DNA from 2 places in the Chromobacterium sp. FG89 genome. Region 1 is predicted to be linked to the other one. Evidence: riboswitches for the same ligand, from Rfam matches in the RefSeq annotation. Region 1 holds a riboswitch; the other holds the start of a gene.
The links. Region 1 has a riboswitch for thiamine pyrophosphate ahead of ACODRW_RS12300 (thiamine ABC transporter substrate-binding protein). Riboswitches for the same ligand answer to the same signal wherever they lie in the genome.
Positions count from the first base shown of each region.

Region 2: it holds a riboswitch for thiamine pyrophosphate, as region 1 does, so the genes downstream of both, thiC (phosphomethylpyrimidine synthase ThiC) here and ACODRW_RS12300 (thiamine ABC transporter substrate-binding protein) in region 1, are expected to answer to the same signal.

Region 1 covers NZ_JBMDIQ010000010.1:175,243-179,602, forward strand. The annotation lists gene ACODRW_RS12290 (ABC transporter permease) at 1-490, opposite strand, end outside; gene ACODRW_RS12295 (GNAT family N-acetyltransferase) at 490-1,038, opposite strand; gene ACODRW_RS12300 (thiamine ABC transporter substrate-binding protein) at 1,035-2,051, opposite strand; TPP riboswitch at 2,097-2,191, opposite strand; gene ACODRW_RS12305 (DUF1800 domain-containing protein) at 2,341-3,840, shown strand; gene ACODRW_RS12310 (DUF1501 domain-containing protein) at 3,854-4,360, shown strand, end outside.
Region 2 covers NZ_JBMDIQ010000003.1:91,046-95,405, forward strand. The annotation lists gene ACODRW_RS03910 (uracil-DNA glycosylase) at 1-706, opposite strand, end outside; gene ACODRW_RS03915 (rhodanese-like domain-containing protein) at 823-1,146, opposite strand; gene ACODRW_RS03920 (protein-L-isoaspartate O-methyltransferase family protein) at 1,146-1,805, opposite strand; TPP riboswitch at 1,899-2,049, shown strand; gene thiC (phosphomethylpyrimidine synthase ThiC) at 2,168-4,048, shown strand; gene ACODRW_RS03930 (DUF2789 domain-containing protein) at 4,164-4,360, shown strand, end outside.

The DNA of each region.
Region 1 (4,360 bases):
CGGCGCCCAGGCTGCGGGCCGCGGCCAGCCGGCTGGCCGGCACCTGGGCGAAGCCATCGGCGGCCGCGCGGATCACCAGCGGCAGATTGAAGAACAGATTGCCGTACAGCAGCAGCCAGGGCGAATCCTGCAAGTTCAGCCCGCTCAAACCCTGAGGGCCGAACAGCGCCAACACGCCGACGCCGGCGACCAGGGTGGGCATCACGAAGGGCAGCATCAGCAGGCGCAGCGCCAGGCCGCGCCCGGCGAAGCGGAAGCGAGCCAGCGCCCACGCCGCCGGCACGCCGAGCAGCAAGGCCAGCGCGCAGGTCGCCGCACCCTGCAGCAGCGACCACATCATGCGCCAGCGCAGATAGGAATCGCTCAGCAAACCGAAGGACAGCGGCTCGCCGCCCTCCTTCAACAGCCGCGCCAACGGCGAAATAGACATCGCCAGCAAAAACAGCAAGGGAGGCGCCGCCAGCAACAGGCGGCTCCGACGGCTCAACATCAAAACGGCGTTCCCTTCAACGGCCAGCGGGCGGTCAACACATCCTCCACCCCGTCTTCATCCTCGCTTTGCCCCGCCTTGGCGAAGCCCAGATCCGCGGCCAAACATTGCGAAGGCAGATTGTCCGGCGCGATGGACAGCACCAGCCGCGGCGCGCCGGCCAGGGCCGCCCAGGCCCCCATCGCCAGCACCGCTTCGCGGGCATAGCCCTGGCGGCGATAAGCCGGGTAAATCGTGTAACCCAATTCCACGTCGCCGTAGTCGCCCAGATAAGGATGGCCGGGCAAGGAGTGGAAGTTGACGTGGCCGACCATCGTCAGATCGTCGCGGCGCAGCAAGGCGCGCACCGACCAGGGCGCGTAGTCGGGCTGGCGCTCGATGTCGTCCAGCCGCATGCTCATCAAGTCCTGCTCGTCCAACCATTCCGCCGCCAGCGGCGCGCCCAGCAGCTCGGCCGCCGTTTCCGGCTGACCGGCCAGACACAGCCACAGCGTCTGCGGGTCCAGATGGCGCAGCAACAGCCGCGGCGTTTCGATGTCCGGAATCATTGCCCGCCCTTCAACACCACTCGGGTCCAGCGCGCCACCCATTGGCGGGAGCGCTCGGCGATCGCCTTGCTGTCCGGCGTGTCGTGCGCGGCCGGCTGCTCCGCGAAACGATAGACCGGGTCCAAGCTCACCTTGTCCATCACCGGATACATCCACATGGTGGTGGTCACGTCCTTCTGCACCGCTTCGGAGCGCAGGAAGGCGATGAATTTCTCGCCCAGCGCCGCCTCCTTGCCGCCCTTGACCAGGGCCGCGCCCTCCACCTGGCGGAACACGCCGCCTTTCAAGGGCAGATTGCCGGTGGGCGCGTCGTTCAGTTTCTGTTTGCTGTAGAACACCTCGGCGGCCGGACTGGTCGCGTAGCTGACCACCAGCGGACGGCTGCCGCCGTTCTTGGAGAAATCGGTGTAGTAGGATTCGCTCCAACCCTTGCTGACCTTCAGCCCGTTGTCGCGCAAGCGGCCCCAGAAGGCGAAGGCCTTGTCCTCGCCCATGGCGGCGATGGTGGACAACATGAAAGCCAGGCCCGGGCTGGACGTGGCCGGATTTTGCACCACCAGCAGGTTCTTGTAGGCCGGCTTGCTCAAATCCTCCAGCGTCTTGGGCAGCGCCAGCTGGCGCTGGGCGAACCAGGCCTTGTCGTAATTGAGGGTGACGTAGCCGTAGTCTATGCTCACCGCGCCCGGCAAGGCGGCCTTGCCGCCCTGGGCCAGCGCCGCCGGCACCGGAGCCAGCACGCCGGCCTGCTGCGCCTTGCCGATCAGGCTGTTGTCGATGCCGAACACCACGTCGGCGATGGGATTGGCCTTGGTCAGAATCAGCTTGTTCAGCATCTCGCCGGCGTCCCCGGCCTTGATGATGGAGACCTTGGCGCCGTTCTGCTTTTCGAACTCGGCCAGCAAGGGCTTGGACACGGTGAAAGAGCTGTGCGACAGCACGCGCAGCTCGGCCGCCGACGCGGCCAGGCTGGACGCCGCCAGCGCAACGGCTATCAAAGAGGAAAAACGCTTCATGGATATCTCCGTACACGATAGTCCGGAGCAAGCGGAATGCGGGCCCTGGCCCGCGCATCACGCTCCCTCCGCTGGCATGACCCAGATCAGGTTGCAGGGTATTTTCTCAGCCCGCGTCGCGGGCACCCCTGGTGACAGCGCGCCAGTATACCGCAGCGGCCGCCGGCTGGCAGCCAACAATCCTTAACAGAGTGGGCCCGCGCCTTAACACGCCGATGACAAGCGCCTTCTAAGCTGAATGCATGCTTGCGCCCGCTCCGGGCGCGTTTGGAGACCATGCTTGAACCCCATGCCCACCCTTGGCCGGCCGCCGACTAGAACGGCCGAGGCCATCCGCTTCACCGCAAAAACCGCGCTGGGGCTCCTGCTGGCCGCGCTCAGCCTGCCCGCGCTGGCCCAGGCCGGCATCGGCGTCGCCGGCGCGCGCCATTTGCTGTCCCGCACCGGCTTCGGCGCCAACCCGGCGCAAATCGCCGTGTACGCGCCGCTGAGCCGCGAAGCCGCGGTGGATCGGCTGCTGGCCAATAGCCAGGCCAACGCCGCCACGCCGCCGCCGTCCTGGGTCGACGAAGCCTTCGAGCGGCCGGGGCAGCCCAATTTAGACGAAGAGGCGAAAAAGGCGCTGCAAAAGCTGCGCGCCGAGCACGCGGTGGAATTGCGCGGCTGGTGGCTGAACGAGATGCGCTACACCTCGTCGCCGCTCAGCGAAAAAATGACCCTGTTCTGGCACAACCACTTCGTCTCCGCGCTGGACAAGGTGCGCTCGCCCCAACTGATGTATCGGCAAAACGTCTTGCTGCGCCAGTACGCGCTGGGCAACTTCGGCGCCATGCTGCACGCCGTCGCCCGCGATCCGGCGATGATGCGCTATCTGGACACCGCCAATAACCGCAAGGGCCAGCCGAACGAGAACTTCGCGCGCGAGGTGATGGAGCTGTTCACCCTGGGCGAAGGCCATTACAGCGAACAGGACATCCGTGAAGCCGCGCGCGCCTTCACCGGCTGGGGGCTGAATCGCGACGAGCGCTTCGTCAACCGTCCGCGCTTGCACGACGACGGCGACAAGCTCGTCTTCGGCCAGCGGGGCGACTTCAACGGCGACGATGTCTTGGACCTGCTGCTGCAACAGCCGGCCACCGCCGAGTTCATCGCCGCCAAGCTGTGGAAGGCCTTCGTCTCGCCCAAGCCGGATCCGGCCGCCGTCAAGCGGCTGGCCGCCGGCTTCCGCAACAGCCGCTACGAAATCAAGCCCTTGCTGCGCGCGCTGCTGCTAAGCCCGCAGTTCTGGAGCAGCCAGGGCCAGTTGGTGAAATCGCCGCTGGAGCTGACCATAGGCACCCTGGTCACCTTCGACCTGAACCCGCCGGACTGGCGCGCGCTGGCCGGGCTCAACCGTCAGTTGGGCCAGGACGTGTTCGCGCCGCCCAACGTCAAAGGCTGGCCGGGCGGCGAGGCCTGGATCAACAGCGCCACCTTGCTCAGCCGCAAACAGTTCCTGGACCGCATCGCCCGCGACGCCGCGCCCGCGCGCAACGCCTTTGCGCTGCCGGACGGCGGCATGGACGAAATGAAGGGACGCGAGGCGCGCATCAACCGGCTGGCGGCCGCCGGCCTGCGTTCCATCAGGCTGCAGCCGGATGAATGGAGCGCCATCTACCAAATCCGCAGCGCTCAGGACGCCGCCAAGCTCTTGCTGGCCTTGCCGCCGGCCAATCCCCTGCCCGAATCCGACAGCGGCGCGCAAGCCATAGCCCCGCTGCTGCTGGACCCGGTTTATCAAGTTCACTGACGGAAACCCAGCCATGTTCCAGCGACGACAATTTCTCAAAGCCATGGCCGGCGGCCTGATGGTGTCCGTGCTGCCCAATCTGAGCTGGGCGCTGGCGCCGGCCGGCTATCAACGCCTGTTGGTGCTGATCGAACTCAAGGGCGGCAACGACGGCCTCAACACCGTGGTGCCCTACGCCAGCGCCGACTATTACCGGCTGCGCCCCGGCATCGCGATTCCCCGAGACCAAGTGCTGCCGCTGGACGAACACCTGGGCCTGCACCCGGCCATGACCGGCCTGCGCCCGCTATGGCAGCAGCAGGAGCTGGCGGTCTTGCAGGGGGTGGGTTATCCCGATCCCAATCTGTCCCACTTCCGTTCCATCGAGATTTGGGAAACCGCGTCCAATAGCCAGCAATACCTGAGCGAGGGCTGGTTGACCCGATTGTTCCGCGAGCAGCCGACGCCGCGCGGATTCGCCGCCGACGGCGTGGTGTTGTCCAGCCAGGCGCTGGGCCCGCTGGACGGCGGCGCCCGCGCG
Region 2 (4,360 bases), on a different contig from region 1:
GCGGCGCCGGCGCGCCCCACTGGACGGCGCCGCGGCCGCGCGACAGCAGCCAGGCGTTGACCTGCGAAAAATGGCGGCAGCCGTGGAAGCCGCGGCTGGCGGACAGCGGCGAGGGATGGGCGGCGTCCAGCACCAGGTGGCGGCTGGCGTCGATGCGTTCGGCCTTGGTCTTGGCCCAATTGCCCCACAGCAGAAACACGCAGCCGGCGCTTTGCGCGTTGACGGCGTCGATCAGCGCGTCGCTGACCATTTGCCAGCCCAGCTTGGCGTGGCTGCCGGCCTTGTCCCGCTCCACGGTGAACACGCTGTTGAGCAGCAGCACGCCTTGTTGCGCCCAGTGGGTCAGGTCGCCGCTATTGGGCACGCCGCAGCCCAGATCCGCGGCCAGCTCCTTGTACAGATTGCGCAGGCTGGGCGGCACCCGCACGCCGGGCGGCACGGAAAACGACAAGCCCATCGCCTCGCCGTCGCCGTGGTAGGGGTCTTGCCCCAGGATCACCACGCGCACATCGGCCGGCGCGGTGAAGGTCAGCGCGTTGAAAGTCAGCGGCGCGGGGGGAAAGAGGATTTTGCCCTGCGCTTGCTGAGTTTGCAGTTCCCGGTCTATGCCGGCCAATTGCTGTTGAATGACCGGCGTTGACAGCACTTTCTCCCAGTCGGGATGAACGCGGGCCAGGGCGGGAGACAGGTAAGACAATGCTTGCATGGAAAATTACGGCTCTTGCTATCGTGTGGGGGATTGGAATCCGGCAGACCGGTTTCGTTCCATGAAAAAGCCGTTCCCACGGGAACGGCTGGCGACGACGGCGCGCGGCGGCTAAGTCAGTAGCGCGCCATTTGCGGGTCCACTTCCGCGGCCCAGGCTTCCACGCCGCCGGCCAGGCTCAGCACCTGTTCGAAGCCGGCGTCCAGCAGGAAACGCGCCACGTGCGCGCTGCGCACGCCGTGGTGGCAGATCACCACGATGGGCGCGTCCGGCAGCTCGCTCATGCGCAGCGGAATCAGATTCATCGGGATGTGCTGCGAGCCGGGAATCATGCACAGCTGCACTTCCCACGCTTCGCGCACGTCCAGCAGCACCGGCGGCTCCGCGGTGGTGTCGGCCAGCGCCGCCGCCAGATCGCGGGCGCGGATTTCCTGAACCATCAAAACGCGAAGCGTTCCGGCTCTACCGCTTCCGCCTTGGCCAGGCGGGCGATACAGGTTTCGAACAGGCCGGTTTCGCTGAAGCTGGCTTCGGTTTCGCGCTTGATCAGCTTGCAGGTCATCACCGGCAGATCGCCCGCCACCATGATCAGACGGCCGCCCACGGCCAGCTGGTCTTTCAGTTCCTGCGGCACCACCGGCAGCGAGCCGCCGACCACGATCACGTCGAAGGGCGCTTGTTGCGGCAGGCCCAGCACGCCGTCGCCTTCCACCAGGGTCACGTTGGCGATGCCGGCCTGTTTCAGGTTGGCGGCCGCGGCTTCGCGCTGGGCGGGGTCGATTTCCACGCTGTAGACATGTTGGCCCTGCTTGGCCAGCAGCGCGGTCAGATAGCCGCTGCCGGTGCCGATTTCCAGGATCTTGTCCTTGGCTTGGATGGCGGCGTCCTGAACCAGGCGCGCTTCCATTTTGGGCTGCAGCATGAAGCTGCCGTTGGGCAGCGGCAGTTCGGTGTCGACAAAGGCCAGGCTGCGTTTGTCGGCGGCGACGAACTGCTCGCGTTTCACGTGAAACAGCAGGTCCAGCACGTTCGTGTCAAGTACGTCCCACGGACGAATCTGCTGCTCGACCATGTTGAAACGGGCATTCTCAAAATCCATCAGCTCACTCCGGAGGGGCTTGCCGCCGAGTGAAAAAAGCGGCGGCGTGTCATGACGATAACTTGCGATTATCCCACATTTGCCGTACCTTCACAGCATCGCTAGGGGTCCTGCGCGACGGTCGGCAAGATGATCCATATCCTTGAAAGGATAGGATAATCGTTAAAGATTGTTGCGCGGGTGAGAAACACCCTTGGAACCTGACCCGGATAATACCGGCGTAGGGAAGCGTCAGCTGCCTTCGGCCCGGCATTGTCTTGTCGGACCGGCTCGCAGCCCGCCCAAGCGGCGGTCCGCTCCTTGCGCCATTCATCGACCAGGAGAATCGCCCGATGAACGCGCCCGCAACACCCAATCAAGCCATGGTGGTGGACACCGCCGCCATCCAGCCCTTGCCCAATTCCCGCAAGATCCACGTCGCCGGCAGCCGGCCGGACATCCGCGTGCCCATGCGCGAGATCAGCCAAAGCGACACGCCCACCCAGTTCGGCGGCGAAGCCAACCCGCCCATCACCGTCTACGACACCAGCGGCCCGTATACCGACCCGGACGCCCGCATCGACATCCAGAGCGGCCTGCCGCCGCTGCGCGCCGGCTGGATCGCCGAGCGCGGCGACTGTGAGCAGCTGGCCGGCCTGTCCAGCGAATACGGCCGCGCCCGCGAGGCCGACCCCAAGCTGGCCGAGCTGCGTTTCAACCTGACGCGCCAGCCGCGGCGGGCGCTGCCGGGCCGCAATGTCAGCCAGATGCATTACGCGCGCCGCGGCGTCGTCACGCCGGAAATGGAGTTCGTCGCCATCCGCGAGAACCTGCGTCGCCGCGAATACCTGGACGCGCTGCGCGAAGCCGGCGGCAAGAACAGCCGGCTGGCGGAACTGATGACGCGCCAGCATCCCGGCCAGGCTTACGGCGCGGCGCTGCCGGAGGAGATCACGCCGGAATTCGTGCGCGCCGAGATCGCCGCCGGCCGCGCCATCCTGCCGGCCAACATCAATCACCCCGAATCCGAGCCCATGATTATTGGCCGCAATTTCCTGGTCAAAATCAACGGCAATATCGGCAATAGCGCGGTAACGTCTTCGATCAGCGAAGAAGTTGACAAGATGACTTGGGGCATACGCTGGGGCGCGGACACCATCATGGACTTGTCCACCGGCAAGAACATCCATGAAACCCGCGAATGGATCATCCGCAATTCGCCGGTGCCCATCGGCACCGTGCCCATTTACCAGGCGCTGGAAAAAGTGGGCGGCAAGGCCGAGGACCTGAACTGGGAAATCTTCCGCGATACGCTGATCGAACAGGCCGAGCAGGGCGTCGATTACTTCACCATCCACGCCGGAGTATTGCTGCGCTATGTGCCGATGACCGCCGGCCGCATGACCGGCATCGTGTCGCGCGGCGGCTCCATCATGGCCAAATGGTGTCTGGCCCATCACCGCGAAAACTTCCTCTACACCCATTTCGAGGGCATCTGCGAAATCATGAAGGCCTACGACGTGGCCTTCAGCCTGGGCGACGGCCTGCGGCCGGGCAGCGTCTGGGACGCCAACGACGAGGCGCAGCTGTCGGAATTGAAGACTCTGGGCGAGCTGACCGCCATCGCCTGGAAACACGATGTGCAGGTGATGATAGAGGGCCCCGGCCACGTGCCCATGCAGCTGATCAAGGAGAATATGGACAAGGAGCTGGAGTGGTGCCACGAGGCGCCGTTCTACACCCTGGGGCCGCTGACCACCGACATCGCGCCCGGCTACGACCACATCACCTCGGCGATAGGCGCGGCGCAGATAGGCTGGTACGGCACCGCCATGCTGTGCTACGTCACTCAGAAGGAACACCTGGGCCTGCCGGACAAGAATGACGTCAAGGAAGGCATCATCACCTACAAGCTGGCCGCGCACGCGGCCGACCTGGCCAAGGGCCACCCCGGCGCGCAGATCCGCGACAACGCGCTGTCCAAGGCGCGTTTCGAATTCCGCTGGGAAGACCAGTTCAACCTGGGGCTGGATCCGGACAAGGCGCGGGCCTTCCACGACGAGACCTTGCCCAAGGACAGCGCCAAGGTCGCGCATTTCTGCAGCATGTGCGGTCCGCATTTCTGCAGCATGAAGATCACCCAGGACGTGCGCGAATACGCGGCCAAGCAGGGCATCAGCGATCAGGACGCGCTGGCGCGGGGGATGGAGGTCAAGTCGGTGGAGTTTCTGAAGGGCGGCTCCAAGCTTTACGACAAGGTGTGAGCCCGGAGTCAGGAGAAAACGGCGGCCGCGGCCGCCGTTTTTCATGGCGCAAGGGCCGGCGGCGGCGGCGGCGATTCGGGTCTATCATCAGACATCCCCTCATAGGAGAAGCGTCATGGACACCAGCGAGCATTCCCTGTCCGGGCTGTTCCGCCAGTTGGGCCTGGCGGACGAGCCCGCCGCCATCCGCGCCTTCATCGCCAGCCATCCCTTGCCGCGGAACGCGGTGCTGGCCGACGCGCCGTTCTGGACGCCGGCGCAGGCGGATTTTCTGCGCCAGGCCTTGGCCGAGGACGCGGACTGGAGCGAGGA